DNA from 2 places in the Virgibacillus sp. 6R genome. Region 2 is predicted to be linked to the other one. Evidence: predicted binding sites of a transcription regulator. Region 2 holds the regulator's gene; the other holds the start of a gene.
What was found. Region 2 encodes LexA, which represses DNA repair genes until DNA is damaged. Its sites were predicted from a motif close to CGAACATATGTTCG; they were not measured.

Region 1 (16,998 bases), 380 kb from region 2:
ATCATAGGCAAATATTGTTATCTGCTGATTTAACAAGGAAGTCCCATTGGAAGAAACACGGAGGTCCTGGTTATGATTTAGTGCTCCATAATTTTATTCCTAAATTACGGGCCAGAAGAGTTTCTGATGAAATAATTCAGGATTTGCTAGTAACAAATCCTGCTAGCGCATTCTCAATAAAGGAGCAAAATAGATGATTTATAATCCATCTTCATTAAAATATGCTTCTTCTGTGCTTCCTGTATTAACTGTAGAAGAGGCGAAACAATTACAATTTAAACTTACTAATCACATGAGCAAAGTGTTCACAGGTCAACAGTTTTTATCATTGGGCGATTTGGGTGTAACCCCTAATTGTAAAAGACCTGAACAAACAAAAAGAGTAGAGCAGGTTATCGCTAACTTCTTTCGTGCTGAGAAATCAGCTCTTGTAAGAGGAGCTGGCACAGGAGCAATTCGGACAATATTAAGTACTTTACTTAAAACAGGAGATTCTATGTTTATACATACAGCTCCTGTCTATACAACAACTAAAGATACGATTCGTCTGTTAGGAATTCAGACAAAAGCTGTAGACTATAACGATCTTGATGCAGTTCGAGAAGCAGTAATAGCTGATCTAACAAACAAATTGTTTTATATTCAGCATGCACGTCAGCAGCCGACAGACACTTACAACTTAAAAGAACTTATTCAGAATGTAAAGCGAGTAAGACCAGATATCACGATAGTTGTAGATGATAATTATTGTGCCATGAAAACAGCAGGAATTGGTATTGAATTTGGAGCAGATTACTCTACATTCTCAGGTTTTAAATTACTTGGTCCCGAAGGAATCGGAGTTATAGTTGGTAAAAAAGAAGCTATTACAATATTGCAGGAACGTAATTATTCTGGAGGCGGTCAAGTACAAGGTTATGAAGCGATGGAACTGCTGCGTATGATGACATTTGCTCCAGTCTCACTTGCTATACAAAATGAGCAAGTAGAAGAACTATGTAAGCAATTAAATGAAGGCACTGTTAAAGGGGTAGCGTCTGCGTATATGACAAATGCACAATCGAAGAACGTTATTGTTGAACTGGATTCTCCAATTGCGTTTGAAGTGATCCAGCGAAGCAATGCACTTGGGGCTGCGACACACCCTGTTGGTGCAGAATCAAAATATGAAATTCTTCCAATGATTTATCGCGTTTCCGGAAGCTTCCTTGAAGCCCAGCCATATTTAAAGCAGTATGGATTACGAATTAATCCGATGAAATCTAGTGCAGCTACTGTTGTTCAAATTCTTAATCAAGCCATAGGATCAAATAACTAGCCACTATTAAAGGGGGAGACAGCTATGTTTTTGCAGAGGACAATAGAGAGAAACCCAAAGTTAATTGCAACGAGTGTTACGCTTCATCAAACTGGAGAAATCCCTCCAAATACGTATGTGATCGATGTAGAGGCGCTAATAGGAAATACGAAACTGTTATCTCGTACAGCTAAAGCTCATGGAATGGAATTGTACTTTATGAGTAAGCAGCTAGGAAGGTTACCAAAATTGGCCAAATATATGGTAACGAATGGGATAGATAAGGCAGTAGCCGTCGATTTTGATGAAGGAAAACTGTTGGCAGACCATGGGATTCGGATCGGAAACATCGGGCATTTGGTGCAGCCTGGAAAGCATCAGTGGCAAGAGGTTCTTAGTTGGGAGCCGGAGGTCGTTACTGTTTTTTCATATCTTCGTGCAAAACAAGTATCTGAGGCAGCTCAAAAAATAAATAGAAAACAAGACATTCTATTGAAAATAGTTGGTCCTCATGATTATATTCATGAGGCGCAGGAAGGAGGAATTGAGCTATCTCTACTAAACCGTGAATTGGATTTAATTCTTCGTTTACCAGGAGTTCGTGTTGTTGGAGTAACTACGTTTCCAATCTTGAAATTGGCTGATGATAAAAAACAGATGGTTCCGACGGAAAATTTAACTACTCTTTTAAAAGGCAAACAAATGCTGGAAACAAAAGGTGTAAATGTCTTACAAGTAAATGGACCAGGCGGGACAAGTAGTGAAACAATTCCTTATTTAGTAAAGCAAGGTGTAACTCATGGCGAACCTGGTCATGGATTGACAGGAACGACACCGCTGCATGCGTATCGGTCTTTATCTGAATTACCGGCAATGGTCTATGTCACGGAAGTGTCTCACGAGACAAGAGAACATTATCACGTGATTGCAGGTGGATTTTACGACAGATCTAATATGAAAAGCTGCATTGTCGGTCATGATTCTGTCACCATTTTGCAAAATTATGTAGCTACAAGACCGAACAGCCCTGAAGTTATTGATTATTACGGTGCAATTAAAAAGCCAAAGCAATTCCAAATACAAATAGGAGATACAGCCATTTTTGCATTTCGAACACAAATATTTGTAACAAGAGCACATGTGGCACTAGTAGAAGGAATTCAATCCGGATCACCAAGCCTCGTGCATCTTGAAAGGAAGTGGTGAATAAATGGCAAAATTAACATTGTTTGTCATTGATAGTTTTGGCATTGGGGCAATGGACGATTGTGCAGAGTATAATATTGCTGATTGTTCTGCTAATACGTACAAGCATATCCGAGATGTAAAGCAAGAGGAATTACAAATTCCATTTATGTATAACGTAGGGTTAGGTACGTTAGTGGATGGAATCCAAAGCCCTTCCAACGCTTATGGCTGTGCGAAGCTTGCGCATCATGGTGCAGATACGTATTTAGGACATCAAGAAATAGTAGGAAGTTGTCCCAAAAAATCCAACAAACGTTTAATAAAGGACATTCATGTTGGTTTAAAGCTGGCATTAGAAGCAGCTGGGTATACGGTTACGTACCCAATTGTTGGTTGTCCAGTTTTATTAGTTAATAATGCAGCTGTAGTGGCCGACAATTTAGAATCTGCTTATGGTAACATCATTAATGTGACAGCTGATTTTAAAAAAATGCCGTTTTCTATGGTAAAGCAATTAGGACGAGTAGTTAGACAACATGTGGATACTTCTAGGGTTATAGCATTCGGTGGACCATATACTTCCATAGAGCATATTTTATCTTGTGTAATAGAAAAACAAATGGGTCAATGGGGGGTTGATACACCAAAAGCAAAAGTTTATGGTAAGGGTTATGATGTTTATCATATGGGATATGGTGTAGAAATTGATAAACAATTTCCTATGATTGCTGCTAAGCATGGCTTGAAGGTTTATCGTTTAGGAAAAACAGCCGATGTTTTACATGGAGAAGGCCCTGCTAATCCAATTGTAAACACGTCGAAGTTACTGCAAAGCGTAAGCGAGAACTACTTAGCGGAACAGGGTGAGGCAGCTTTTTTAATTAATATTCAAGAAACAGATTTAGCTGGACATTCTCAAAATGTAGACTGGTATTGCCAATTATTAAATGAAGTTGACCGGTGGCTGTCCAATATTTTCTTACCCCTGATGGCTAAGGAAGATATATTAATCGTTATGGCTGATCATGGAAATGATCCAACAATAGGTCATGCTAATCATACGAGAGAATACGTACCTATTTTAATTTTTGGTGAAAAAGTAAATAGCGTAAATATAGGCCTTCGCGAAACAATGGCTGATGTCGGGGCCACTATATGTGATTTTTTTCACTTCCCTTCCACAGCAGAAGGGAAAAGCTTTTTAGCAGACATTTTAAATGAATAGGTAAGAGTTATTGTCCTTTCGTTGGCATTTTAAGAGAATACGTTTTCTTATTAAAGTAAAAACGACTAAATATTCTGTTGTTGGAGCTTATGTAGTAGGATGGATGAGCGATCTTATTGATTGATGTAGGGGATTTTTGGTTATTTATAATGTTTTACAGCGCTATTTTGTGGTACATTACTTTATAGATGAAGAGAAGCAAGTCTAATTCATCAGGGAATTTTATTTTAAAAGGAGATGCTTTTAATCATGCCCAAGGTTACTTTAGGAAAATCAGATATCTCTGTCTATCCAATCGGGTTAGGAACGAACGCCGTCGGTGGTCATAATATTTATCCTAATATGCTCGATGAAGAACAAGGAAAGAATGTCGTTCGTACTGCATTGGAACAAGGAATTAATCTGTTGGACACAGCGTTTATTTATGGGCCGGAGCGTTCCGAAGAATTAACCGGGGAAGTGATGAAAGAATATAAGCGTGAAGATATCGTGCTTGCGACTAAAGGCGCGCATAAATTTGTTGGTGACGAAGTAGTAATAGATAATTCTCCTGCTTTTTTGAAGCAGTCCGTAGAAGATAGTCTTCGTCGCTTACAAACAGACTATATCGATCTATACTATATTCATTTTCCGGATAAAGATACACCAAAAGATGAAGCTGTTGGTGCATTAAAAGAATTAAAGGATGAAGGGAAAATTCGTTCTATTGGTGTGTCGAATTTCACATTGGAACAATTGAAAGAAGCGAATAAGGATGGATATGTTGACGTACTGCAAGCAGAATATAATTTACTAAAGCGTGAAGCAGAAACTAGTTTTTTCCCTTATACGGAAAAAGAAAAAATTACGTTTATTCCTTACTTTCCACTGGAATCAGGATTACTTGCCGGGAAATATGATAAGCATCAAACATTTACGGATTTACGGGCTGAAAACCCGAATTTTCAAGGTGAAAAATTCCACGAAAACCTTGCAAAAGTGGCAAAATTAAAGCCAATAGCTGAGAAATATAACCAGGAAATTGCTCATATTGTTTTAGCTTGGTATTTTACTCGTCCTTCTGTCGATGTTCTTATTCCTGGAGCCAAGCGGCCAGAACAGGTAGTTAGCAACAAACGGGCTGCTGCGATTACTCTTGCAGAAGAAGATGTGCAGCTGATTAGTGATATTTTTGCCTAAGTTTGTATTTGTTCCGTGAAGAGTAAAATCTTCACGGAACAGCTTGTTGTTTGCATATCCTCAAATGGGGAAGGTGCCCCTTCTACGCATAGTGCCCACCGATTTTTTTGCTTCTTTCAATCGTAATACCTGCATCCGTATAGCTACTCGCACGGAGAAGCGAAGTAGCGCCATATTTCGCACGGATGGCATCCATGGTGTAACCAATATCATCTTTTTTGGCACGATCTTCAAATAAGCTCAATTGCGTAGCTTGTTTTCCGTATAAATGAGTTAATGTCACGTACACTCGGCGAATACTGCTGATGCCATCGTAAAAGCGAAAAAATAAATCCATACAAACATGATACATATCCATTGTAACATTGGTCGGAATAGAAACAGATGCAGAACGGGAGAATCCACCACCAGTTTCTTTGGAATAACTGATGCCAAGCTGAATGGTTTTTCCAGCCATATGAGCGGTTCTTGCCCTCCGGCACACTTCCTCACAAAGATCCAGTATACAAACATGGACTTCTTCCTTTGAATAGTCACGCAATAATGAAATACCGTGACCGAAACCTTTTTGCTCCGTTTTGATGAAATTTCCGATTACAGGGCTTAAATCGATTCCCCATGCATGCCAGTATAATTGCTCTCCCATGACGCCAAATCGTTTTCGCAGGCGTTGCAAGTCAAAGCAAGCAAGCTGACCAAGTGTTATAATTCCCATGCGCTGGAGATTTTTTTTCATCCTGCTTCCAACTCCCCAAATCGTTTCTACTGGAAAAGGCCACAGTTTTTGTGGTACATCCTCATAGGTGCATTCGGCAATTCCTTGTTTTTTTGCATGCAGATCCATCACGACTTTGGCGAGAAATTTATTATCACCAATACCAATGGAGCATGTTATCCCAAAGCATTCGAGAATATCGCTTTTTATACGTTCAGCTATTTCTAGACGGCTTCCAAACCTTCTTTTGAGTCCGTTAACAGTAACCCAAACTTCATCTACGGAATATGGATGGATGGCTTCTTTAGGAACGTATTGATAAAGTAATTTGATTATTTCAGTGGATACTTTTAAATAGTCAGCCATATGTGCAGGAACAATATGCAGGTTTGGATCCTTCGGCAGTTCAAAGAAACGACTCACATTGCTAATCCCGTATTTTTTCTTTAGCGCAGGAGAAGCAGCAAGTACAATACTACCGGATCTGCTCGGATCGCCTACAACGGCAAGCAATGCTTTCATTGGATCTAAATGCAATTTGACTGCCTCCACACTGGCATAAAAAGAGCGCATATCGATACATAGAACATCATTACGTGGATAGAGGGAATAATCCATCATTCAACTTCCTTATCAAAGAACGTATGTTCTTATTATATGCAGATCGCAATTATTTTACTAGTGCCATTTTCTTCCTAAAGATAGGAAAATGGTTCAAAGGGGGCGAGTTTTTTAAGAGATACAAAAGTATAAATTTAGGCGCTTGGAGATAACGAAATAACCGAAGCCACGTCCGGCGCATGAGCCCAGCAACGAGGCGACTTTAGAAATGCGCCCTACGATAAGGCATCATCGGTTCGTTACCTCACCGTGATTCCTTTATCTCAGTCGATTCGTTCCATTCGCTACGTTGCTAAACGGGCGCCCTGCGCCTTTGTTCTACTATAAAGTATAAGATTTTTTTTTGGTTTATAGTATAAGAAAAACAAAGGCTTCCGCCATTAGACTTGGCGACAAGCCAAGTTTTTCTAAGTGAGTATGGTACATACCTTCAAAGGCATACAGATTCCTTTCCTTTAGTGAATATGCTACTCCAGAAAATTTAGAGATATTTGCTACTGGCGTTTAGGTTTTCCTATGAAAAAACCGTAAAACTTGTACATAAAAAGGATTATTACTTAACTATATGGAATTAGTTTATAACGATAAGCATGATGCAACTATCCTGAATGGAAGTAAAAAGGTTAAAAGGAGGCATCTTAGATGAAAGAGAGAATAGAAACGTATATAACCAGAGAACCGAGATTACAAGGAGCGTTGATAGGTATTAGCATAAGAGAAGCAAAAACCGGAAAAGTTGTTTACGAACATATGGGCGATATCAGGTTCCATCCGGCTTCCAATATGAAGCTATTAACCGCTGCTGCAGGTTTGAACGTGTTAGGAGAGAGGTATCGCTTCACCACTGAGTTAAATACCGACGGAGTAATTGAAGATGGAACTCTAAAAGGAAATCTGTATATCGTTGGTAAAGGTGACCCGACTTTATTACCAGAAACCTACCATCTATTTGCCCGGCGATTAAACCAACTAGGAATTAAATATATTGCAGGAAACATCATTGGTGATGATACATGGTATGATGCCGTTCGACTGTCGCAGGATATCATTTGGAGTGATGAGACTTACCATTATGCAGCACAAATCGCAGCATTAACAGTTTCACCAGATAAACAATATGACGCGGGTAGTGTCTATGTGAAAATAAGCCCTCGGAAACATGGGGAGCCAGCAAATGTAACCCTATTTCCAAAAACGGATTATGTTACGCTTGTCCATAAAATAAAGACAGGCGAAGAAGAAAATATTGTGATTGAAAGGGAGTATGGAGGAAATAAAATACATTTATCTGGAGAAATATCCGAGAACGGTGGAGAAGTGGAGGAATGGATAGCAGTATGGGAACCAACAGACTATGCGTTACATATTTTTCAAGCTGCACTAAAGCATCAAGGAATCGTATGGGGAGGGACTGTGTATCGAGGACAAGCTCCGCAGCGATTAACATGCTTGTATAAACACCATTCTATTCCGCTAAATAAGCTGATTATTCCGTTTATGAAAAACAGTAACAATACGATTGCAGAAATAATCATCAAAGAAATGGGAAAGCTCGTATATGGAGAAGGAAGCTGGGAAAACGGTTTACGAGTGTTAGAAAGGGAAATGGACGGGATGGGGATGGAGCTTGAAACAATGGTTATTCGTGATGGTTCAGGTATATCGCATATAAATGGCATCCCTGCTAACCAACTAACGAAGCTGCTATATACGATTCAAGCAGCTAATTGGTTTGATATATATGTACATGCGCTACCGGTTGCAGGAGCTCATGAACCATGGATTGGTGGTACATTGCAGGAACGTATGTCTCACCTTAACATAAGGGCTAAAACAGGGACAATTCACGGTGTAAGCACATTAGCAGGGTATATGCGAAAAAGAAATGGAAAACAGTTGATTTTTTCCATTTTAATAGACCATCTACTCGATGAAGAGGAAGGAAAAGAAATTGAAGACTATATTTTGAATATTATAGCAGGTGAAGATGTGTGAATTTAGCAGTTGGTGATTATAAGCCAAAGTATATGAATAGCCCGGAAAGTGAATTGTTCCACAAAGGAAAATTACTTTATAATTTTGATCTGGTTAAATGATATATTCGTAAATAAAACGAGGCAGTTTTATTAGAAGGGCAAATGGATACGCGTGTATCAAAGTAAAGTTCCAATGGAAGTAGACATATGTCCGTTTTATTTGGCAACACGTTTTGAAAACCATTGTCACGGGAAAAGCAATAGCAATAAAAAGTAAAAAAAGGGGTTTTCAAAATGACAGCAAACCAAGTTGGATTTGCCTTTTTGTATGTAGCGGCTTTTTTGCTATTAGGAAAATGGGTACGAATCCGTGTTTCATGGTTGCAAAATTTATTTTTACCATCTTCTATTATTGGAGGCTTTTTAGCTTTAATCCTTGGTCCGCAAGTTCTTGGAAAGCTAGTAAGCATGTTTGTTTCAGAAGATTCGTTTTGGGTGAACGGAATTTTTCCAGAATCAGTGACTACTGTATGGAGTGATTTACCAGGGTTATTAATAAATGTTGTATTTGCTTCGTTATTTCTTGGAGCGTCCATCCCTGGACTACGAAAAATATGGAACTATGGTGGCCCGCAATTAGCTTTTGGCTGGACCATTGGCTGGGGGCAGTATGTCATTGGTATTTTGTTAGCCATCCTTGTGTTAAGCCCTGTGTTTGGCTTACCGCCGTTAACTGGTGCGCTAATTGAAGTGGCGTTTGAAGGCGGACACGGGACTGCAGCTGGCTTAGCCGGAACGTTTGAAGAAATAGGATTTGCAGAAGGTTATGATTTGTCTGTAGGTCTAGCTACAATAGGAATATTGTCAGGAGTAATTGTAGGAATTATTTTAATTAATTGGGCGGTTAGAAAAGGAAAAACCAATGTGATTAAAGATGTACAAGGCTTTTCTGATTTACGAAAGCAAGGAATTATGGAATTTGAAAATCGAGATCCTGCAGCCAAAATGACGGTACGACCAGAATCAATTGAACCGCTGTCTTTACATTTTGCATTGGTTGGCTTATCTGTGCTAGTCGGGTATTTACTTTTACAAGCGTTAATATGGTTGGAATCTATCATCATCGGTCCATTTACAGATACAACATTTATGATCTATATTCCATTATTTCCATTAGCTATGATTGGCGGGATTTTGGTTCAACTATTTTTCAATAAAGTGGACAATGCACAAATTGTAGATCGGAATATGATTAATCGTATTCAAGGCTTTGCATTGGATATACTTATTTTAACAGCTATTGGAACAGTATCGATTGATGTCATTAGTGATTATATTGTTCCGTTTCTTTTATTAGCAACAGCCGGTATTTTATGGAATGTTTTTGGTCTTTTAGTGTTAGCACCAAAAATTATTCCTTCATACTGGTTTGAACGAGGGATTGGAGATTTTGGGCAGTCTATGGGGATCACTGCAACTGGTCTATTATTAATGCGAATTGTGGATCCTAGAAGTGAAACACCAGCATTTGAAGGGTTTGGGTATAAGCAGCTTGTGTATGAGCCATTCCTTGGGGGCGGACTGGTAACAGCTCTTTCCATACCACTTATTTATCAGTTTGGTGCGATACCATTTTTAATTTTTGCTATTATCATGAGCCTCATCGGTGCTTTAGTTGGCTTGCTATATTTTGGCAAAAGATAAGCATGTAAGGGAGCGAGTGTATTGACGGAATACCATCTTCTGCTATTGTTGATTATTGGCTATCTTGTTTTTTCAATGGATAAAAAACAAAACTATTTTCCTGTTCCTGTTGTACTTGTTTTACTAGGAGTTGTTTTGTCAGTAATTCCTTTTTTTCAAGGGGTTATCATAACGAAAGAAATGCTGTTCACATTCTTTCTCCCTGCTTTATTGTTTATTTCCGCTTATCAATTTTCCATGCAAGCTTGGCAAAAAAATAAGTTGATTATCAGCAGCTTAAGTTCTATTGGTTTGTTTTTGCAGGTTATTATACTTGGTTTATTCATTTATATTATCGGAAATGGATTTCTCTCCATCTCTTTTATAGCTGCATTATTAATAGCATCGCTATTAACGCCAACCGATCCTGTTTCTGTTGTAAATATATTAAAACAAGCTTCTAGTGATAAGGAGGATGTAGCTGATATAGTAGAAGGTGAATCTATGTTAAATGATGGCACAAGCATTGTTGTGTTTACCGTTTTATTACAGATGTATGGACAGCAAGCGAGTGTCCATTGGCTAGATTTTACGCAAGAATTTATTCTCGTTTCGTTTGGCGGAGTAGTGGTTGGCATTGCTTTTGGTTGGCTCATGAGCAAAGCTGTCCATTTTACCCATCATCGCCAATATCAAGTTATGCTTAGTATCATTGTAGCTTATGGAAGTTTTTATTTAGGGGAAGCATTGCATGTCTCCGGGGTGTTGGCAACAGTCACGGCAGGGATGATGCTTTCTTATGAATTTGGGAAAAATATAAAAGAGGCGCATTTTCGTGAATCACTTGATGGTTTTTGGGGAATTGTTGAACCAACTTTATTATCCATAATCTTTTTACTAATTGGCATTCAGGCAACAGAATATCTCCAGTTTTCTGAATGGACGCTTGCATTTTTTGTCTTTGTATGTACGCTGTTAGTAAGGTTTATGGTTATAACGGGAATGACGCAGCTACACCCTGCATGGAGAAAAATGATTACGGCTAAAGATAGTGGAGTGATTGCATGGGCAGGGATTAAAGGAACGATGTCTGTTGCTTTAGTGCTTGGTTTGGAAGCAACATTGGGAGCAGACCATTTTATTGTCTCATTAACTTTTGTGGTAATTATATTATCCTTTGTTGTCCAAAGCATCGGTGTCTATCCAATCATGAAGAAATTAAATAGCAAGGGAATGTCTTCCAGCTCATAAAATAACTTTGCGTTATAAAAAACTCCCCCCTGTTTTAATTTAATAGAGGGGGGATAGGTTTTATCTCGTATATAAGGTTGTAAAAACTCCCACTTTAAGAGTTGGATAATCTGATGGGAGATAACAGCAACGGCCTTTAGGTCATACCGTTACGGTACTAACAAGCAGTAGGGGCTGAATGAACATCCCCACTGATTGAAGATTCACTTTATCTCGAATGGAATTCACTTTATCGTATCATATTTGACTAGCTTTCATTTGATACTTTGAAAATATCCAATACTTTAAAGAAGATGCTCAGTAAAATAGCGACAATCGTAGCTAGTCCCATGCCTGATAATGCTACAGAACCGATTTCAACAGTCGTACCACTAACACCAATTACAAGCACAACGCTGGATAGAATCAGATTTTGTGAACGATTATAATCGACATTTGCTTCTACTAACATGCGTAATCCACTTGCTGCGATGATCCCAAATAGAAGTAAGGATATACCTCCCATAACAGCTGTAGGAATAGAAGAGATTAGTGCTGCAAGCTTGCCGACAAACGATAATATAATTGCGATTACTGCAGCCATACCGATTATCCATGTGGAATATACTCTTGTAATAGCTAAGACACCAATATTTTCGCCGTATGTTGTATTTGGTGTTGAACCAAAAAAGCTGGAAATAATCGTAGAAATTCCATTCCCAGCTAGGGAACGGTCAAGCCCTGGATTTTTGGTCAAGTCTTTTTTTACGATGTTTCCTGTTACGAAAAGGTGACCAATATGTTCAGGAACAAGAACGATGGCAGCTGGTAAGATAGTTAAAATAGCCCCACAATCGAATTTCATTTGATAAAATTCTGGCACGGAAAGCCAGCTTGCTTCACGTACAGCTGTAAAATCGACGAGTCCGAAAAAATAGGCAATGATATAGCCTGCTATAATACCAATTAATATAGGGATGATTTTTAAGAACCCACGTAGTGTCACCCAGCAAATGATCGTTATTAATAAGGTAAGCAATGCTACGATCGCTGTATCTGTATTAATCGTCCATGTGTCATCTGCACCAGCTGGAGCAATCCAGCCAGCCATTTCTGCAGCAGTAGGGACAAGTTCTAATCCAATAACGGAAACAATTGCGCCCATAGCTGCTGGTGGAAATATCACATCAATCCAGTTTGTTCCAGCAAGTTTAACTACAAAAGCAACGAGGCAAAGAATAACCCCCACTGCTAAAAATCCACCTAAAACATAGCCATAACCTTCTCCACCAGCATAATCTGCCAAAACTGCGGAAACAGGGGAGATAAATGCGAAACTAGAGCCTAAATAGGCGGGGATTTTTCCTTTTGTAATAAACAAATAAATTAACGTACCGAGCCCATTCATCATCAAGATCGTTGCCGGATTCACTCCAAACAATATCGGGACAAGCACTGTTGAGCCAAACATGGCGAATAAATGTTGAATACTAAGTGGTAAGCTCGTTAATAAAGGCAAACGCTCATCTACTTGAATTTCTTTATGTTGTGTCAAGACGTATTCCTCCTATTTGCTTAACGGTTACCGCGCTGCATAAGAAAAAAGCACCCTGCCGTGTTTGTGCAGGGTGCTTCCATAAAAGAAAAAGTTGCCTACTTATTCCTTTTATAACAGAATCTTATCTGTTTCACCTTGGCAGCCTCACGGGACTGAATTAAAGGTAACCGTATCAATTTATCTTTTGTATTATCCCAATTTAAATGGAATTTGTCAATAGTATAGAGCCATTTTGTAGTCGGCTTCTATTTTTTCATAAGGGAGTGCTAATAGGATAAAATATTTTAATGATGTGTTAGAGTCTGTTTCTTAATTCTACTTTTAATATTTTCCCGCTCGATGTTTTCGGCAAATCATCTACAATTGAAATTCTGGATGGATAGGTAGAATCTTCTGAATGTTGTTCACAAAATGAAATAAGTGCTTCTTCGGAGATTGCAGCTTTTTTTTCCTTAAGGACAATAAAAGCGTGCGCAATTTCTCCCTTTTCTTTATGCGGCACAGGGATTACTGCGGCTTCTTGTATAGATGGATGCTGCAATAAAATTTGTTCCAAATAAGCTGTAGAAATTGCACCAGTTGCCTGCGGAATATCTTTTCGAGCTTCTTGTACATGAATACGACCATGTTCATCTACGGTTCCTTTATCTCCCGTGAAAATCCAACCATCCCCCAGCGTTTGCTGGTGTTCCGCATGCTGTAATGCACCATTCCCCTTTACAATAATATCGCCAATTTCCATGCCGTTTGGTGTTACATCTTCCCCTTTATGATTAATGACACGGACTTCTGTTTGTTGCATTAAAACATCCCACCTTGTTCCGTTTTTTCTTTATATACGTTATTATGAAATTATAACATAAATTATTGAAAGCGTTTAAAAATACGTTTAACTGGAGGGAAAAGTTGGATATTGATAAAAAAGGAGGGGCCTAAGAGGATAAGACTATAGCGCTCTGCTTCATATATTTTAACGTTTTGGTTGTAACATACAACAACCGATTAGGGCGAATCATTGTCGATCAGGGTTAGAAATCTATCATTATGAAAGTCGGTTTAAAGTGGAACAGGGATAGAAGCTTCTTGTTAATAGCCTAAATATGAAATTTTTGTTATGATAATTATATTGTAAATAAAGGATGGGCGTATATATATCATTTTCATTTATATTTAATAAAAGAGCGCTTTTCCTGCAATATATAAGTAAGTATAGGAAGGTGGAAGTTTTTATGAATCTAAATAAACCAAAGATAGTGGTGTTGGGGGCAGGGTACGCTGGGCTAACGACAACAAAACGCTTAATGCAAAAGCTGTCTCCTGAACAAGCAGAAATCGTTTTAGTAAACAAGCATAACTACCATTATGAATCTACCTGGTTACATGAAGTAGCTGCAGGTACGATTAATCCAAACCAAGCACGTGTTATTATAAGTGATGTTATTAATCCAAATAAAGTACGACTTGTATTTGATTCTGTAACTAAAATCGATAAAGATAATCAACGCGTCATTTTAGAAAACAGTGAACTGGAATATGATTACCTTGTTGTTGCGCTTGGATTTGAGTCCAATGATTTTGGTATTAAAGGAATGGCGGAACATGCATTTGCCATTGAAGATATTGATTCCAGCCGCTTGATTAGTGAACACATAGAATACCAATTTGCAAAATACAGATCAGGCGAAGACGTTGACGAGCATAGCTTAAATATTCTGGTTGGTGGAGCTGGATTTACAGGTATTGAATTTGTTGGTGAGCTTGCAGAACGTGTGCCACAATTATGTAAGAAATATGATATTGACCGTAATAAAGTAAGAATTATTAACGTAGAGGCTGCCCCGTCCATCCTGCCAATGTTTGATAAAGAATTAGTTGCTTATGCGAAGAAATCATTGGAAGATCGTGGTGTGGAAATCAAAATTGGCGCACCTATTTCAGAATGTACCGAAGAAGGGTTTATTGTTGGTGAAGATAAAGAATTAATTAAAGCCGGTACGATTGTTTGGACAGGCGGGGTAAAGGGAAGCTCTGTGTTAGGAGATTCTGGCTTTGAATTGACGAAAGGTAAAGTAAATGTCAACGGTGATTTACGCATGCCAGGTGAAGAGAATATCTTCGTTATAGGAGATTGTTCATGGGTTTGGGATCATGAAGCAGATCGCCCGTATCCGCCAACTGCTCAATTAGCTATGCAAGAGGCAGATGTGGTAGCAGCAAACTTGGTTGCTTTATTAAACAATGAACCGTTAACTGATTTTGTCTTTAACAGCAAGGGAACAGTTGCTTCGCTTGGACATTCGGATGGTATTGGGAATGTTTTTAATGATTACAAACTTAAAGGAAAAGCAGCTGCAGCAATGAAAAAGGTAGTAGATAATCGTTCTCTATTCCTTATGGGTGGACCAAAATTAGTACTTAAAAAAGGGAAATTTCGTCCATTTTAAGATGTTCACAGCCTAAGATGATTTAAAATTTATAGGGAGGCTTACGAATATGAAAAATAAAACGTTGTGTGGAATTTTCTTAGTTATTGCTTCATTAATTGGGTATCGACTGTTAAGTGATTATATGGAAGAAACCAGAGACTTTAGGTAATTACAAGCAGACCATCTCATCCTATTAGGTGAGGTGGTCTTTTTTACACTATAGGAAAGCATAAGATTTTTTTGGTGTATAGTATAAGAAAAACAAAGAAAACAAGAGAAAACGTTATTATATAGAGGGAGTATAAAATTTGTTGCTTTGGGATAAGGGATAACTGAATAGCCACGTCCGGCTTCAGCGCCCAGCAACGAGGCGACTTTAGAAATGCGCCCTACGATAAGGCCTCATCGGTTCGTCGCTAAGGGGAAGGCCGACTAAAAACGGGCTTGCCGCTCAGGCGTCGGCATACCCCTGTTTTTAGTGGCATGATTCCTAAATCTTTGGTTGTTCGTTCCATTCGCTACGTTGCTAAACGGGCGCCTTGCGCCTTTGTTCTCGCTCAATGAAACCCTGCCATTTATCTAAGATTCTTTCCTTTCTTGAATGATCTTTGCTGATTTTACTTATACTAATTGCAGGAGGTTGTTGCCATGAAACGAGTCATCATTTGTTTGGGCTTGTTAGGATTTATATTGTTACCAATCCATAGTATTTCAGCAAGTAAAGATATGCCGGCTGAGATTATGATAAAGCGTGTAGAAATAAATCAATATGCTTTAGACAACATCGACAAGCTATTTATTAATAACTCTAAATTGCAGACGCTAATTGGACAATTAAAACAAAAGGTTTACCAAGACCCTATAAATGCAAAAATAGACCGTGTAGGGAAAATCACCCCTGGAAAACCAGGAGTTACGATTGATGCGGATCAGTTTCAAATTGATTTCCGAGAAGCATTTTATAATCCAAACATCCAAGAGTTTAAAGTTCCGGTGAAGCCTGTATATCCTCGCGTGGATAAAGGTTTATTAACAGAAATTAGTCAAAAGCAATTAGGTAGTTACGTCACTCATTTTAAAAAAAACAATGAGGAGAGAACAACAAATATTGAGCTTGCCGCGCAAGCAATTGATAGTCATGTTATATTTCCTGGTGAGTTATTTTCATTTAATAAAGTAGTTGGGGAGAGAACAGAGAAAAAGGGATATAAGCGGGCGCCTGTTATTGTAAAAGGAGAGCTGGCTGAGGATATTGGCGGAGGTATTTGCCAAGTCTCGTCGACTTTATTTAATGCTGTTAATTTAAAGGGAATCGAAATTGTAGAAAGATATGCACATAGCAAGCATGTACCGTATGTACCGCCAGGAAAAGATGCAACAGTCAGTTGGTGGGGACCAGACTTTAGTTTTAAAAATAGGTATAATCAACCGCTTTTACTACGTGCGCATGCCAAGAATGGACAATTGGTTGTCCGTGTTTTTTCATCAGACATCGTAGAACATTTTGAGAAAGATATACAAAAGTAAACATGAGGGTGGGACATAAGCAAATACTATATAGCAAAAGCCGAACAATCCATTTATAATTGTTCAGCCTATTTGCACTATAGGAAAGTATAAGATTTTTTTGGTTTATAGTATAAGAAAAACAAAGGCTTCCGCCATAAGACTTGGGGCCAAGCCAAGTTTTTCTAAAAAGATAAGAAACCACCATGGCTCGCCTAGAGCGCGAGCCACCATCTATCATGAAAAAATTTTTGCTTTATAATGTTTAGATTCTTAAAATACTGTCTAAAATAAATGAGTTAGATAAGTTTGTTTTTTCATACAAAAGTATAAAATTAGGTGCTTGGAGATAACGAAATAACCGAAGCCACGTCCGGCGCAAGCGCCCAGCAAC
Region 2 (16,998 bases):
TTTGAATGCTTGAATTGTTCAAAACGAATTGCAGTTCCTCAAAGCTATTAAAATAGTCGACCTTGGTTGTTTGTTTAATACTCAATCAAGGTTTTTCTTTTTTATAAATAGAATTTATAAGTATACGAACATTCGTTCGCACCCTAATTAGAGTACACCTTTATCTTGTTGTTTATCCCCTCTATATATCCATTTGTTAAAAGGATACATAAATAATTGAAGGATTTCTGTTTTCCAATCGCTGAAACGTATGATAAGCACTTTGAAATGACCCTAAGACCATTATCTAGGAACATCACGGAACGTCCAAGACATTTGACATATCGTCAGGCAAATTAGTAAGGAAATAATAGGCGAAAGAATTAAGTCTAAACATAGTATACGAGGAGGATATAAACATGCCGGTAATGCTTTTAGTGGTAGAACAAGATGAAAATCAAATGAAATATTTACCTGTAATAAGGAAAAATACAAACTTAGGATTTTTTGAGATAAAACAAAGAATTGAAAATGGTAGTCCGATAATGGAATGTAATCTGTTTAAAGATGATGAGGACGATATAAAACTTAAAAAATTAATAAATGAATTGATAAGTGTTGGTGCTAAGATAAGACTGTTCGATGGTAAATTGGTTGAAAGTAAAGAAGTATCTGTTGAATACTTGATGAATAGATTTGATAGATATAAAGAAATACAAAGTCAAAATAAAATGTTAGATGATTTAATGTATGATGAGGATTAATTTTAATATACAGTTGGCAAAATTCAGCTATATTATTTTGGCGAGGTAATATTTTAGACTTAAGAAGTATTGTTAAAGTAAACACGCCAAAAACGTACTAATTAAAAAAGCTAATCTAACTGAATTTTAATCGGTTAAATGCGCAGTTAAAAATAGCACCTACTTATTCTGTAGGTGCTTTTCGTTATGTCTTTAAATGCAAAAAGAGATCCGATTGCTGATTTATATGAGGATATTGCAGCGGAAGAGAAAGCGAGGGCGACATACCAATGGATTATTGATATGTCTGATGATCCCGATTTAAATGATAGTTTGAAGTTTTTACGGGAAAGAGAAGTTGTTCACTCGCAACGTTTCAGAGAAGCTGTAGAAATATTAAAGGAAGATAGGGATGCGAAGAAAATATTTTAAAATCAAATAGTTTGAATAAATAATAGCTATGGTTGAAGAATTAATATTAGCTAGCTGTTTCAGTATGGAAACAAGAACTGTAACTGGTTTCAGTTTTACAGGAATAAATGTAAAGATCATGAAATAACGAAAGAAAACGGGCTCTTTTATTAGGTACGAAGAATGGGGCAATTTCATATAGTATGTATTGTATGTACTATGGAAAGTGGGTGAGAATTTGTTTTATCATGTAAAAGAATTACAATACCATGCTAAACCTGAACGCCCCGACCCCGTCTATGCGAAGAAACTTCAAGAAATACTTGGCGGACAGTTTGGGGAGATATCTGTTATGATGCAATACTTATTTCAAGGGTGGAGTGTCAGGGGAAACGGGAAGTACAAAGACTTGTTAATGGATACAGGAACAGAGGAAATTGCGCATGTTGAAATGATAGCTACAATGATTGCAAGGTTACTAGATGGTGCACCGGATGTTGAATTAGAGGATGCAGCGAAGGATCCTGTAATTGCTGCGATTTTAGGTGGTTCCAATCCTCAGCAAGCGATTGTTTCTGGGCTAGGCGCGATGCCTGTCGACAGTGTTGGAAACAGATGGACAGCAAGTTACATCATTGCCAGCGGAAATTTATTAGCTGATTTTAGGGCGAATCTAAACGCGGAGTCACAAGGACGGCTACAAGTCGCTCGCTTGTACGAAATGACGAATGATAGTGGTGTACGCGACATGCTATCTTGGTTATTAGCAAGGGACACCATGCATCAAAATCAATGGTATGCCGCAATTTGTGAGTTGGAAGAGAAGGAGAATATCGTTGTACCAAGTACTTTTCCTAGAGAATTAGAAAAGCAACAAGTATCCTATACGTTGTTTAATTTTTCTCAAGGAGATGCGAGTGCCAAAGGAAGGTGGGCTCATGGAAGAAGTATGGATGGCTACGGATACTTTAATTATGTCGACAAACCAATTGCATTCGGTTCAGTTCCCCATCTAAAGCCAGCGCCAAAGTATATTTATAATACACCTTTATGGGCATTACGCACCTCGGATGATCCACCTGATCCACATACAATATAATTCGTAAATAGATAAAAAATATAACAGCGCTATACCCTTAAAAAAGGTAGTGCTGTTTGTTTTATGAGTAGGAATGGCCGCATACATTAAAAACTGCCGTTTGGCAGTTTTTAATGTATACTACGGTATAATCCAATAACCTTTCCTAAAATGGTCACGTTATCGTAAATGAGAGGCTCCATTGTTGCGTTTTCCGGTTGCAAGCGTATATGATCTTTTTCTTTAAAGAATCGTTTCACAGTTGCCTCATTTTCTGCTGTCATGGCAACAACAATATCACTGTTTTGCGCAGTGTTCTGCTGTTTAACAATCACCATATCGCCATCCAGAATCCCGGCTTCAATCATACTTTCTCCTTCAATTACTAAAACAAATAAATTATCATCAGGCCCAGCACTGTTTGCCGGTAATGGAATAAATTCTTCAATGTTCTCCACCGCTGTGATCGGCAAACCAGCAGTAACTTTTCCTATTACAGGTGCATAGCGAGCTTCTTCTTTTGGAATAGGGTTATCTTCTGCAAAATCCAAAATTTCAATGGCTCTAGGCTTGGTAGGGTCTCTTCTTATATATCCTTTGTCTTCAATTCTTGCTAAATGACCATGAACGGTTGAACTAGATGCTAACCCCACAGCCTTTGCAATTTCTCTCACAGATGGCGGATAACCTTTCTGCATTACTTCATCTTTTATATAATCTAAAATCATTTGTTGCCTTTTGGAAAGTTTAGACATGAATCTATCACCTCGCACATAAGATTAATTATCCTTAGTTTACCATTAGATAAAACGTTACGCAAACATTCGTTCGAAAAACGCTTGACAAGATCATATGTTCGCGTATAATGAAATTATACAAGCGAACAAAAGTTCTATTTCACGAAGGAGGGCTATTGGATGTTTCAAAAACTGACAAAAACAGATGTATTCTATCTTGTAGCTTTTGCATTAACATTAGGTTTCTTATATTATTCTATTGTAATGAGTTAATCATATAGAAGGAGTAAAAATTGTGAAAGCAGTAATTTACTGTCGGGTAAGCACTGATAAAAAAACACAAGAAACATCATTGGTTAGACAAAAGCAGGAACTGATGAAACTAGCAGCTGACTATCAATTTACGATTGTAAAATGTATCCAGGAACAGGAAAGTGGATATACGATAGATCGTGATGGGATTTTTCAATTACTTGAGCTATTTTCCGAAAAAAAGGCAGAATGTTTATTAATTCAAGATGAAACGCGTTTAGGGAGAGGAAATACAAAAATCGCTCTTTTTCATCAGTTACACAAATTACATATTCCTATATATACTACTTACCATGGTGGTGAATTGGAATTATCCGAGGCAGACTCCATGGTGTTGCAAATCGTCGGAATTGTAGAGGAATATCAGCGGAAAATACATAATATAAAAATAAAACGAGGAATGAACAAAGCCATTGCAGAAGGATATGATCCAAGCGTAAATCTATCCAATCGGCATAAAGCTCCGGGGAGAGAAAGAAAAAAATTCCCGATCGAAGAAGTGATAAGGCTTCGTCAAAACGGCTTAACATTTGCAGAAATTGCTGTTACGTTAAACGGGCTAGGCTATACTGTATCCAAAGCCACTGTTCACAGAAGGTATCAGGAACACCAAAAAGAACTGAATTAACTGTTATTTATTAAAAATCCAAGTGGCTTTAGTCATGTAGTTGAATCCGCGGATGACATATATTAAATGAAATAGAGTTAATTACCTCTATGAAAGAATGGAAGACCTCTGGTTCAAAAAGTAAAAGGCATCAATGAGCATGAATAAAGTTAAGAGCACGGGATTACAATGCGTCAAAACTTGTCAGACTCGACTCAGACAAGTTTTTTGCACTTGTCTTTTTTCTGTGTTAGTGTAAATAAATCCAAGCCATAAAAGTATCTATTTTATCACGACGAAATCTATTGTAAAATAAAACGAAATAGATATATATTTATGATGCATTGGAAAATAAGAGAATTAGCAATTTGCATTTAGGGAGGTAAAGTAATGCTCTCAAAAAATAAAATAGAACGAATCAATCAGCTTGCAAGAAAATCAAAAGCGGATGGTCTTACTATTTCCGAACAAAATGAACAGAAACAACTGCGACAGGAATATTTACAAGGTGTAAGACATTCTTTTAAGAATCAGTTTAAAACGATGAAAGTAGTAGATCCTGATGGAAATGATGTGACACCAAAAAAAGTAAAAGATTTACAGAAGAAGAACAAAAATTAGCGAGTGAGCCTATTTTGTTATAAGTGCATGGTTTCACTTGTGGCAAAGTAGGTTTCATTATAGAATGGAGATAGTTATGATTTACGAAAGGGGCTAACTTTAATATGGCAAGTACGATCGAACAACAATCTATTAATACAATTAGAACATTATCTATTGATGCTATTGAACACGCAAATTCTGGACATCCTGGGCTTCCGATGGGCGCAGCGCCAATGGCCTATACGTTGTGGACAGACTTTATGAACCATAACCCGAAGCATTCGAAATGGTTTAACCGGGATCGGTTTGTTTTGTCTGCAGGACATGGATCTATGTTATTATATAGCTTGCTTCATTTATCAGGATATGACGTATCTATAGATGATTTAAAATCATTTCGTCAATGGGGTTCAAAAACGCCAGGCCATCCTGAAGTTCATCATACTGACGGGGTAGAGGCAACGACTGGTCCTTTGGGACAAGGTATCGGTATGGCTGTCGGTATGGCTATGGCAGAAGCTCATTTAGCTGCTAAATTTAATCAAGCAGATTTATCGATTGTCGATCATTACACATATGCGTTAGTTAGTGATGGCGATTTAATGGAAGGAATTTCTCATGAAGCTGCTTCTCTAGCAGGGCATTTAGGTTTAGGAAAACTGATTGCGCTTTACGATTCCAACGATATTTCCTTAGATGGTGATTTAAACCGTTCTTTCTCTGAGGATATTGAACGACGCTTTACAGCTTATGGATGGCAAGTTCTAACGGTGAAAGATGGCAATAATGTTGATGCAATCAGACAAGCAATTAAGGTAGCCCAAGAAAACTACGAACAACCTACCTTAATTGAAGTGAAAACGATAATCGGATACGGTTCACCAAATAAATCTGCTTCTGCGGCTTCTCACGGTGCTCCTTTAGGAGAAGATGAGGTTAAGCTGACAAAAGAATTTTATAAGTGGACACATGAAGATTTTTATGTACCTGAAGAAGTATATGCGGATTTTAATCAAAAAATTGTTCAAAAGGGTGCCGAGGCTGAAGAAAAGTGGAATCAGCAATTAGCTATGTATAAAGAAAGATATCCAGAACTGGCTGAGGAGTTTGAGCTTGCGCTTCATGGTAAACTTCCAGTTGATTGGGATAAGGAATTGCCAGTCTTTGAACCAGAGCAGGATACACTAGCAACGAGAGCGTCCTCCGGGAAAGTATTAAATGCGATCGCTAAAACTGTTCCAAATTTCTTTGGAGGTAGTGCTGACTTAGCTGGTTCCAATAAAACAACCATGAACGATGAAGGTGATTTCTCAAAGGATAACTATGCGGGTCGTAATATTTGGTTTGGTGTACGTGAACATGCAATGGGAGCTGCTTTAAATGGGATGGCATTACACGGAGGGTTACACGTGTTTGCGGGTACTTTCTTTGTGTTTAGTGATTACTTACGCCCATCCATTCGCCTTGCTTCCATTATGAATACACCAGTTACCTATGTATTTACACATGATTCAATAGCAGTAGGAGAAGATGGACCAACCCATGAACCAATTGAACAATTGGCTTCGTTAAGGGCAATGCCTGGGTTATCCGTTATTCGACCTGCTGATGGAAATGAAACTCAAGCTGCTTGGCGTTTGGCTTTAGAGTCAACAGATACACCAACTGCTCTTGTATTAAGCAGACAAAATTTACCAACGTTACCAGGTACAAAAGAACATGCATATGAAGGTGTTAAAAAAGGCGCTTATATTATAAGTGAGGCAGGGAAGGAAACACCTGACGTGATTCTTTTAGCAACAGGGTCTGAAGTTCAATTAGCTGTTCGGGCGCAAGCAGAACTAAAAGAAAAAGGCATCGAAGCGCGTGTTGTTAGCATGCCTTCATGGGATCGTTTTAAAGCCCAAGATAAGAGCTATCAAGAACAAATTCTACCATCAGCTATTAAAAAACGTGTTGCTATTGAAATGGCTTCTCCATTCGGTTGGGAAAGATATGTTGGTGAACACGGAAAAGTAATCGGAATAGAAACATTCGGAGCCTCTGCAAAAGGCGAGAAAGTAATGGAAGAATATGGTTTTACAGTCGAGAATGTTATTAAGCACGTAGAATCACTCTTACATTAAACACCGAGAGAAAGATCTAGCCAATAGGTCTTTCTCTTTTTCATTTAATTCGGCATAGCCAGACAAAAGAAGTGGTTGTTTGCTTTATAATCTGACAGTATTTTTAATAGCAAATACGTATAATAGGTGTATCTTAAAAAATATACGAGCAGTAGCACAATTAGTGGGAATAGGGAGGATTACCTATGTACACGTATTCTATTTATCATTTAACAGAAGAAGTAGCCATGTATTATTTTCATAAAAGCAGTATCTTATATCGATTTTTAAGAGAATTTGAGTCGTTGCCTTATCGTGCAGATTTGCGCAGACAATTCGAATATATTACAGATCGTATTTGTTATGATCAAATTTTGTTATCCATCCAACGTCACGAATCCACAAACTTATTTGTAAATATAGACAAGGATAAGGTTAGCTTATATAATAGAAAGGCGTTTATTTCTTTACATATTAGTGAAAAACAATTAAAATTTCATTGTAAAACGTTAGAAAGCGCAGAAGAACTGTTATTTCCTATCTTGCGTAGTTACCATCCTTTGCTTTTTGTTGTTGGTGACAATATCAAAAATTTTGGATGGATAACTCCCCTATTGGAATACAGTCGATTAGAACAAAACGAAGTATTGTATTCCTAACATGGATTTACTATACTGTATAAGAGACAACACGAAGGAGGAAAGCTATACATGGACACAATCTGGGTCGTATTAATCGCTGTGGCAGCGTTAATTATTGGTGTTGCTCTTGGATTTTTTCTTGCGAGAAAATATATGATGAACTATATGAAAAAGAACCCACCAATTAATGAGCAAATGCTACGTACCTTAATGATGCAAATGGGTCAAAAACCATCCCAAAAGAAAATTAATCAAATGATGCGTGCAATGAACAACCAGTCTGGAAAATAGGCACTTATGCATATATTAATAAGGTTAATAGCTTGCAAGTGAACACCCCTTACTACAAAATAGTAAGGGGTGATTCTATAGGTGCAAGTAATTAAATTTGGTAGCAAAGTACGTTCTATGAAATAAGTGTACAAAATTTCCGGTCTATCGGTTTTTCAGACTTCTACTTACGGAAATAGATACATTATGCTGTTTCTACCTATCAGCTAAGCTTAGAACCATTTTGATCACGCTCTTATAATCTGGACTCATGTAAAGCGTTTTCGTTTTATTGTCAAAATTGGTCATAGACTTACTAGACTTGTTTGGTACAATAGCATTGAATACAAAGGGGGTATACCATTGTCTGAGATAAATGTATTTATTGCTTTCGGAGCTGGCTTTCTTTCCTTTATATCTCCCTGTGTACTACCACTATATCCTGCATTTTTATCGTACATTACTGGGATGAGTGTAAGCGAATTAACCGAAGACAATAAAATGCTAAATGCCAAAAGCATTTTACATACGATTTTCTTCTTACTCGGGTTTTCTGCTGTGTTTATTATGTTGGGGTTTTTGAGTTCTGGTATATCTAAATTTTTGCTTATATACCAAGATGTCATTAGACAAATCGGTGCTGTCGTTATTGTGTTTTTTGGCTTGGTTATTGTTGGCGTATTGAATTTTGATTTTTTAATGAAAGATCGGAAAATCAATTTTAAAAATCGCCCCGTCGGCTTTTTTGGTACATTTATAATCGGGTTAGCATTCTCATTAGGCTGGACACCTTGTACAGGTCCGATTTTAGGCATCGTATTATCCTTGGCTGCAACGGAACCAAATACAGGAATGATTATGATGATAGGGTATATTCTCGGCTTCTCAGTACCTTTCTTCGTATTATCATTCTTTATAGGTAAGTTAAAGTGGATTAAAAAACATAGCTTAAAATTGGTCAAAATTGGTGGCTATATTATGATTTTTATGGGAATCGCACTATTTTTCGACTGGATGACGGCTCTAACGTCTTATTTAGCAGGTTTATTTGGTTTTTATGGCTTCTAATGGATTTTTACCCTATATTATATTAAAATAAATATTATAACTGCTATTAAAGGGGCAATACACATGTATAAAACGAATGATCTTATATTACGAACCACTGCATCTTTGATTGCCTTCATTTTGTTAGGTTTTGCAGTGTATTTATTATTGGCGGGACATAATTCACCAGGTGGTGGATTTGTGGGTGGACTCATGACTTCTGGTGCTATCCTATTAATGAATATGGCTTACGGGTTAGAAGTAGTAAGGAAAGTGCTACCAATCAATTTTGTGAATTTAATTCCAATTGGTTTGGCGGTTGCGATTGGTACAAGTGTGGGCTCATTTTTGTTTCAACAGCCTTTCCTATCACAAACCTATGGTTATTTTAAATTCCCTATATTGGGCGAAATTGAATTAGCTACCGCAATGCTATTTGATTTAGGAGTATACTTAACTGTAGTCGGGGTAATGATGACGATTATTTTATCAATTGCTAATGATACGGAGTAACAAGGGGGAAAAAGAATGGCCAAAATACTTGTGGTCGATGATGCTAAATTTTTGCGTACCGCGCTCGCGACAATCTTAAGAAAGAAAAATCATGAAATTGTCGGAGAAGCTGAGAACGGTAAAGAAGCAGTACGACTATATCAAGAATTAGAGCCAGATATTGTAACAATGGATATAACGATGCCTGTAATGAACGGTATTGATGCTACGAAAAAAATTATCGATATTGATCCAAATGCTTCTGTTATTATGTGTTCAGCAATGGGACAGCAAAAGGTGGTTGTTGAAGCGATTGAACTAGGAGCTAAGGATTTCATTGTAAAGCCGTTTGACGAAAATCGTATTTATGACGCCATTGATCGGGTATTACATTTAAAATTTTAGTTAAGATCGATGAAGAGTAATTTTGTTACATTCAAGTGTTTCATGATAATTGAGTTACCCAACAAACTATTTAGAAATGCTTGACCTATTATGCTGTTCAATCCTCCTTGTTAAACGCATATAAGCAGATAATTTGGTGATGGGAGAAAGTGGGTTACAAATGTTTTGGTTCATTGCAAGTACAGTCGGGGCAGCTATTATGGCTACTTCGATGATATTTCTTCGATTAAAAGCAGCAAAAAAACCTGCTTCAGTTAAAAAAATCATTTTACCACCACTTTTTATGAGTACAGGAGCTTTTATGTTTTTATTTCCTGTGTTCCAAATTAGCTGGTATCAAGTGATAGAAGCGTTTAGTGTCGGCGTAATATGCTCCATCTTTTTGATTAAGACATCTAAGTTTCAAATAAGGGATCAGGCGATCTATTTAATACCGTCAAAAGCATTTGCTTTTATATTGTTTGGATTATTACTATTCCGTATCGTCATTAAGCTTGTCATAGGAAGTCATATATCTCTAGGAGAAACAAGTGGCATGTTCTTTCTGTTGGCGTTTGGGATGATACTTACTTGGCGATTAGCCATGCTTTATAAATATTTACAGCTAGCGAAACAATTAAACAGCACTTATAATAAAAATACGAGTTTGTGAAAAGCGTTAGACTATTTGCCTAACGCTTTCTGTATGTGCGCCAGGCATTGCGCACATGAGAACAGGCCCTCTTCCTTAGAAGGCCTAAAGTATAAAAAAAGTGATTAGTATAGTCTTATTAATTCTTTAAATCCATTAAATGCATTTTTACCGAAATCATCACTATATTGATTTATATGTTTTTGAATTTCATCAAGATGTTCATGGAGAAAAGAATGTATTTCAGTAGTATCTGCTACATTATATATTTCATGAAGAAAATCTATAGTTTCTCCAATAAGAAAGCTATTATTAAGTTTTAATATAACTGAACATATTTTTGGTATAGCATTAAATGCTTCTTCCGCTGAAAGGCCCTCAGTAAGTTCTTCAAAAGACTCTCTGAAATACCACTCATTTTGATCAAGTTCCGCTTCCCAATTTTCAAAGATATTTAGTAGTTTTTGTTCCACGATGTTAACCACCTTTAATTTGAAATCATCAAATTTCTTAGTCTTCTTATTATAATTGAAGTGGATTGTAATTGTTTTACTACCTTAGCTTAATACGGGATAAAATGGAGTGAGCTATTTCTGTCTCACCCCATCATTTGACTTAAAATCCTATTTATTTACAGAGCAGATAGTTGCGGAGTTAAAAAATTCATCCCGTATATAAGGTGCTGTAAGAATTTCGCTTCAGGGGTTGGATAATCTGTACTGCAACAAGTCTAAGCGGGAGATAGCAGCACCTAAATACCCTATTTCGTGAGAGGCCTTTAGGTCATCATACCCTTATGGTACTAACAAGCCGTCGGGAATGAATGAAATCCACCACTGATGGAAGATTCACTTTATAGAGATAAAGAGTTTCTGTTATGATTGATGTTTTTGCTTCCAATCAGCATCATAATCATTTTTTGATTGTTGAAAGAAGTGCTCATAAGGAGTCGTATCAATCTTTTTTTGCGCTAATTTTTTCCGTAAAAATTTGTGGTCACGTTTAGGTGTGGCAATAATATATCCTTCAATTAATATATCACGAGTAATCCTCTGTTTGTTTTTTGCTAAAGCGACTTCGCCAATTTTACCTACTATCTTATGCTTTGCTACATCACGGAATAGCTCCGGAACAGGGGATACTAACTCATCCAATAGTTCTTTTTCTTCGTCTCCCCACATATGCTTCGTTTCGTTCACATAATAGGTTTCCCAGTCCATAGTAGACTTCCCGTCTTCCTTAGGTAATCGCTTAAGAAATTTTCGAAACATGAAGTATCCACCAATAGCCATAATAGCAATCATAAAAAAACCCCAGAAAATAATTAAGTAATTAACAAGAACCGACATAATATCACCTTTTTCTCCCCTTTTTACCAAAATTTCGTAATAATTTGACAAAATATTTAACTATTTAATTTATTTTTTCATGTACTTATAGTAAGATTACTAATAATTGGATGTTTAAGGCGCAGTTAACTTCATTATAAGATGAAAAATATTTTCAAACAAGCGTCATACTATCAGAGGCGAGCACATATATCTGTATAAAGAAAGGATTTGTTGATATTTGCAAAACGAGGGGGAAATATGATGAGGTACGAAAAAGAGACAGGAAATACAGATAAATCTATCCATTTAGCTGAAATGCAACAAGAACAAAGGAAAAATTTACAATTATCTTCACTGCCAGCATCTATGCTTACATGGATAGAAGAGAACTGCCATGATATTATTTCTGTTATAGATGAAGACGGTTTGTTTATTTATATTTCTAAATCTGTCGAGCGTATCCTTGGTTATCAACCATCACAGTTAATTGGAAAGCCATGGTATAAAGTTATTTCTTCAGAAGATATCGATTATATAAAGGAAAGTTGTAATCCTGATCCATTAATGAAACTCTTTTACCAATTGAATGTAATCAATAGTGATGGAAAGTCTATTTGGTCTTCTTGTACTTTAACGAAGCTCAAAGATAGTAAAACAGGTAGAACTTTTTATATTTCCATTGTTGCAGATATACGAGATAAAAAAGAAGTAGAAGAAATCATGATTCAGTCAGAAAAAATGTCCGTAGCTGGTCAACTGGCTGCAGGTATTGCTCATGAGATTCGGAACCCCTTAACATCTTTAAAAGGTTTCTTGCAGTTACTTCAGGCTGGTGTGAGAAAAGAAGAATATTACAATATTATGATTGAAGAAATAGAAAAGATGGAGACTATTACATCAGAGTTACTATTTATTTCCAAGCCGTTAACAGAAACCAAACAACTGGAATCGATTGAATCCATGATACATGATGTCATTGTACTACTAAGACCGCAAGCAAAAATGAAAAGTATTCATATTGAATATAATGGATCAGGAAAAGAAAAAATTTATTGTGATCGTTCTCAAATTAAACAAGTATTAATTAACTTAATTAAAAATGCAATTGAAGCGATGGACCAAGGAGGAACCATTCGTATTTTTACCAGCTCTTCCGATTCTCATATAGATGTTAGCATCATCGATGAAGGACCTGGAATACCTCAAGATATAATACATAAATTAGGAGAACCATTTTTCACTACTAAGCAGAGCGGTACAGGCCTAGGCCTTATGATAACAAAACAAATCTTAGAAAGACATCAAGCCTTTTTAGAGATGAAGGCAAATGAACAGATCGGTAGCACGTTTCGGATTATCTTTCCAGTTCCAGCTTAGTTTTCATGAAAATAAAAAAGTGCCAGAGCCTATTGTTTGGTGAATTCGTTATGCGTATAAATGGCTCATTGCAATAATATTTTTTTGTATAAGTATTTCTTATCACTTCGCATAACTTTTTACTATAACCGTTGTAGGGGTGAATGGTTTGTTTTATCATGAATTTTCTTATAAGATAGAGACAGTGAGAGGTTTTATACTGTTAAAGTAATAACAAATGCCGTGTTTTTTAATACGGTGAGCATGAAGAGAGGGGTACACACATGGGGAAGAGCAATTTTGTGAATACGAAAAAACAATTTGAACTTAATGGGAAAACGTACAATTACTATGAATTAAAAGCTTTAGAAGAAGCCGGATTAGGCAATATATCCCGGCTACCATTTTCAATCCGTGTACTTTTGGAATCGCTGGTTCGTCAGCATGACGGTCATCAAATTAAGGATGAGCATGTAGAGAGATTAGCAAAATGGGGAACGAAAGAAGGCAAGGGAGTGGATGTTCCATTCAAACCTTCCCGTGTTATTTTACAAGACTTCACAGGGGTTCCAGCAGTTGTTGACCTTGCTTCTTTACGAAAAGCAATGGTAGATATGGGAGGAAAACCAGACGAAATTAATCCTGAAGTACCAGTGGACTTGGTAATTGACCACTCTGTGCAGGTGGATCAATATGGGACACCAAATGCCTTAAAGGCAAATATGGAATTAGAGTTTGAACGAAATGCGGAACGTTATGAATTTTTAAACTGGGCACAAAAGGCATTTAATAATTATCGCGCAGTTCCACCAGCAACCGGAATTGTTCACCAGGTAAACTTGGAATATATAGCAAATGTTGTTCACGGTTTAGAAAACGAAGATGGAGAATATGATGCATTTCCAGACACATTAGTGGGAACGGATTCACACACAACCATGATTAACGGACTTGGTGTATTAGGCTGGGGTGTTGGAGGAATCGAAGCGGAAGCAGGTATGCTTGGACAACCATCTTACTTCCCTGCACCTGATGTAATTGGCGTGAAATTTACTGGCAGTTTTCCGAATGGAACAACAGCAACTGACTTAGCACTAAAAGTAACGCAAGTACTGCGTGAAAAAAATGTAGTAGGTAAATTTGTCGAATATTTTGGTCCAGGATTAAAAGATATGCCGCTTGCAGACCGAGCAACCATTTCTAATATGGCACCGGAATATGGTGCTACTTGTGGGTTCTTCCCTGTTGACAAAGAATCACTAAGTTATTTAAAGCTTACAGGCAGATCGCAAGAGCAAATCGATCTTGTTGAAAAATATTGCAAATTAAATAATCTATGGTATTCACCGGATCAAGAAGATCCAAAGTATACAGAGGTCGTAGAAATTAATTTGTCCGAACTTGAACCAAACTTGTCAGGACCAAAGCGCCCACAAGATTTAATTGCACTATCTAATATGAAGAAGGAATTTAATAAAGCAATTACAGCACCAGCTGGAAATCAAGGGTTTGGGCTGGATAAGTCAGAATTCAACAAAGAAGCTGTTATTGAGCATCCGAATGGGAATACTTCTGTCATGAAAACGGGAGCGCTTGCGATTGCTGCAATTACATCTTGTACCAATACGTCAAACCCTTACGTTATGCTAGGAGCAGGGCTACTTGCGAAAAAAGCAGTCGAAAAAGGTTTAGAAGTGCCAGATTACGTAAAAACATCCCTTGCACCTGGTTCAAAAGTTGTTACTCGTTATTTGGAAGACGCTGGCCTGACGCCATATCTTGACAAACTAGGCTTTAATCTAGTTGGTTACGGATGTACCACTTGTATTGGTAACTCAGGACCTTTACGTGAAGAAATTGAGCAGGCCATTATCGATCATGATTTGACAGTAGCTTCTGTGCTTTCTGGAAACCGTAACTTTGAAGGACGTATACATCCATTAGTTAAAGCCAACTATTTAGCTTCACCGCCTTTAGTTGTCGCTTATGCGCTTGCAGGGACCGTCGATATTGATTTGACAAAAGATGCTTTAGGTACAGATAAAAATGGTAATCCTGTGTATATGAATGATATCTGGCCTTCTATGGAAGAAATTAAACAGCAAGTAGAAACAGTGGTTCAACCAGAAATCTTCCGCAAAGAATATGAAGACGTATTTACTTCTAATGAACGTTGGAATCAAATCGATACAACGGATGAGCCACTATTTGAGTGGGATAGCGAATCTACGTATATTCAAAACCCTCCGTTCTTTGAAGGTTTATCAAAAGAAGCTGGTTCGGTCGTACCATTACAGAATCTGCGTGTTATTGGAAAATTCGGTGACTCTGTAACAACTGACCATATTTCTCCAGCAGGTGCGATTGCTAAAGATATGCCTGCGGGAAGGTATTTACAAGATAAAGGTGTGTCGCCACGTAACTTTAACTCCTATGGTTCTCGTCGCGGAAATCACGAAGTTATGATGCGTGGAACGTTTGCGAATATTCGTATTCGTAATTTAATTGCACCAGGAACAGAAGGTGGATATACAACATACTGGCCGACGGAAGAAGTAATGCCTATTTATGATGCTGCAATGAAGTATCAGCAAGATGATACCGGTCTTATGGTTATTGCAGGCAAAGACTATGGGATGGGATCTTCACGTGACTGGGCTGCAAAAGGTACCAATTTATTAGGTATTAAGACGGTTATTGCTGAGAGCTTTGAGAGAATTCACCGTTCTAACTTAGTGATGATGGGAGTTCTTCCGTTACAATTTAAGCAGGGCGAAAGTGCCGATAAGCTTGGTTTAACTGGGAAAGAAACCTATCATGTCGAAGTAAACGAAGAAGTAAAACCGCATGATTTAGTTAAAGTAACAGCAGTTGACGAAGCAGGTAAACAAACAGAATTTGAAGCTGTTGCCCGTTTCGACAGCGATGTGGAAATTGATTATTACCGTCATGGCGGTATCTTACAAATGGTGTTACGTAATAAACTAGGCGTTATATAAAAACGCCAAAAAAAGATCTCTGTCTTATTTGTGACAGAGGTCTTTTTTATAAGATAAAGAATGTATAAAATGAGGTGCTTGAGGATAACGAAATAACCGAATAGGCCAAGCTAAGCTTTTCTTACTTCTGTTAATCCTATATAATTTAATCTTTTCCAAGCTGTATCCATGACAATTTTCTAACATGGATAACTGTTTACTTTACATTTGCTATACAATTAATCTACGATGAAAGAAGATCGCTAAGAAAAAAGCTGTTAGCAAGCAATAAGAGGAAATACAATGATCTAGAGGGAGCAGATCAAACATGAAAGAGCAAGGGGATATTTTATGGTTAAGAGAATAGTAGGTGTTTTGCTTATTATCGTATTAGCTGGTGGAGTACTGTTTAATTACGTTCAGCAAAGAAAAGAGTCAGAATCAACTACAGCAAATGAGTATAATGTAACAGGTGATACAGATGCCAAAGGAGGAATGATTTCTTCTGTCCAAGAAACTCATGAAATTGGTGATACCGCACCAGATTTTGAGTTAAATACGTTGCGTGGAGAAAAACTACAACTCTCCAAATTAAGAGGAAAAAAGGTAATCTTAAATTTTTGGGCAACGTGGTGTCCGCCATGTCGCGAGGAAATGCCTGAGATGCAAAAATTTAATGACGACTTTAAGGAAGAAGTAGAGATTGTAGCTGTCAACTTAACAGAATCGGAAAATAAAGAAGCAAATGTAGCTGAATACATTGATAAGTATCAATATACGTATCCAATTCCCTTGGATAAAAAAGCCAAAGTCCGAAGTGCATATACGATTATTGCTGTACCTACCACTTATTTTATTAATCAAGAAGGAAAGATCACTAAAATACATCCTGGCCCAATGGATTACGATTTTATGAAAGAAACAGTTAAATCCATGTGAAAAATAGGATGATTTAAGCTAATTTAAAGCAAGAGGAAGCAACTGTACAATTTGCAGGAAATGTTTTATCCATCTTAGCGCTATCTGCTGACTTTTTAGTTCAGACAGATAGCTTTTTATAATATATGCTGCTTCAACGTTCAGAAATGAGGTCAGTTGGACAAAACATCCAAGTACTCGATATTCTTAGTGAACCAGGAGCTGGAACTTAACCTAGCCATTATCGTTTATTTAGGCTTCTTTGTATCTACTCGGGCTCCTGAAGTGAGTTTTACGGGCTCTTGCATCGGAATGAAAATTCTTTTTCCCTAGTCCCTCGTAGGTAAAATAAGC

Region 1: a site for LexA is predicted at 6,242-6,255, ahead of BKP57_RS19315 (DNA polymerase IV). Genes of this name have one in related genera too.

Annotation. Positions count from the first base shown of each region.
Region 1 is NZ_CP017762.1:4,268,286-4,285,283, forward strand. It holds gene BKP57_RS19290 (phosphotriesterase family protein) at 1-197, shown strand, start outside; gene BKP57_RS19295 (aminotransferase class V-fold PLP-dependent enzyme) at 194-1,318, shown strand; gene BKP57_RS19300 (alanine racemase) at 1,343-2,503, shown strand; gene BKP57_RS19305 (phosphopentomutase) at 2,508-3,710, shown strand; gene BKP57_RS19310 (aldo/keto reductase) at 3,960-4,889, shown strand; gene BKP57_RS19315 (DNA polymerase IV) at 4,972-6,222, opposite strand; gene dacB (D-alanyl-D-alanine carboxypeptidase/D-alanyl-D-alanine endopeptidase) at 6,868-8,220, shown strand; partial or broken gene BKP57_RS19325 (hypothetical protein) at 8,226-8,306, shown strand; gene BKP57_RS19330 (sodium/glutamate symporter) at 8,496-9,905, shown strand; gene BKP57_RS19335 (cation:proton antiporter) at 9,927-11,135, shown strand; gene uraA (uracil permease) at 11,383-12,669, opposite strand; gene BKP57_RS19345 (AMP-binding enzyme) at 12,968-13,474, opposite strand; gene BKP57_RS19350 (NAD(P)/FAD-dependent oxidoreductase) at 13,902-15,116, shown strand; gene BKP57_RS19355 (VanW family protein) at 15,747-16,625, shown strand.
Region 2 is NZ_CP017762.1:4,643,980-4,660,977, forward strand. It holds gene BKP57_RS21020 (CbrC family protein) at 1-51, shown strand, start outside; gene BKP57_RS21025 (hypothetical protein) at 399-743, shown strand; partial or broken gene BKP57_RS21030 (manganese catalase family protein) at 936-1,154, shown strand; gene BKP57_RS21035 (manganese catalase) at 1,372-2,232, shown strand; gene lexA (transcriptional repressor LexA) at 2,343-2,966, opposite strand; gene BKP57_RS21045 (YneB family resolvase-like protein) at 3,244-3,888, shown strand; gene BKP57_RS21050 (DUF896 domain-containing protein) at 4,258-4,488, shown strand; gene tkt (transketolase) at 4,593-6,596, shown strand; gene sirA (sporulation inhibitor of replication protein SirA) at 6,782-7,234, shown strand; gene BKP57_RS21065 (YneF family protein) at 7,286-7,507, shown strand; gene BKP57_RS21070 (cytochrome c biogenesis CcdA family protein) at 7,850-8,554, shown strand; gene BKP57_RS21075 (Na(+)/H(+) antiporter subunit B) at 8,618-9,046, shown strand; gene BKP57_RS21080 (response regulator) at 9,062-9,430, shown strand; gene BKP57_RS21085 (CcdC family protein) at 9,591-10,082, shown strand; gene BKP57_RS21090 (hypothetical protein) at 10,187-10,534, opposite strand; gene BKP57_RS21095 (DUF2621 domain-containing protein) at 10,937-11,410, opposite strand; gene BKP57_RS21100 (ATP-binding protein) at 11,654-12,769, shown strand; gene acnA (aconitate hydratase AcnA) at 13,033-15,747, shown strand; gene BKP57_RS21110 (redoxin domain-containing protein) at 16,078-16,665, shown strand.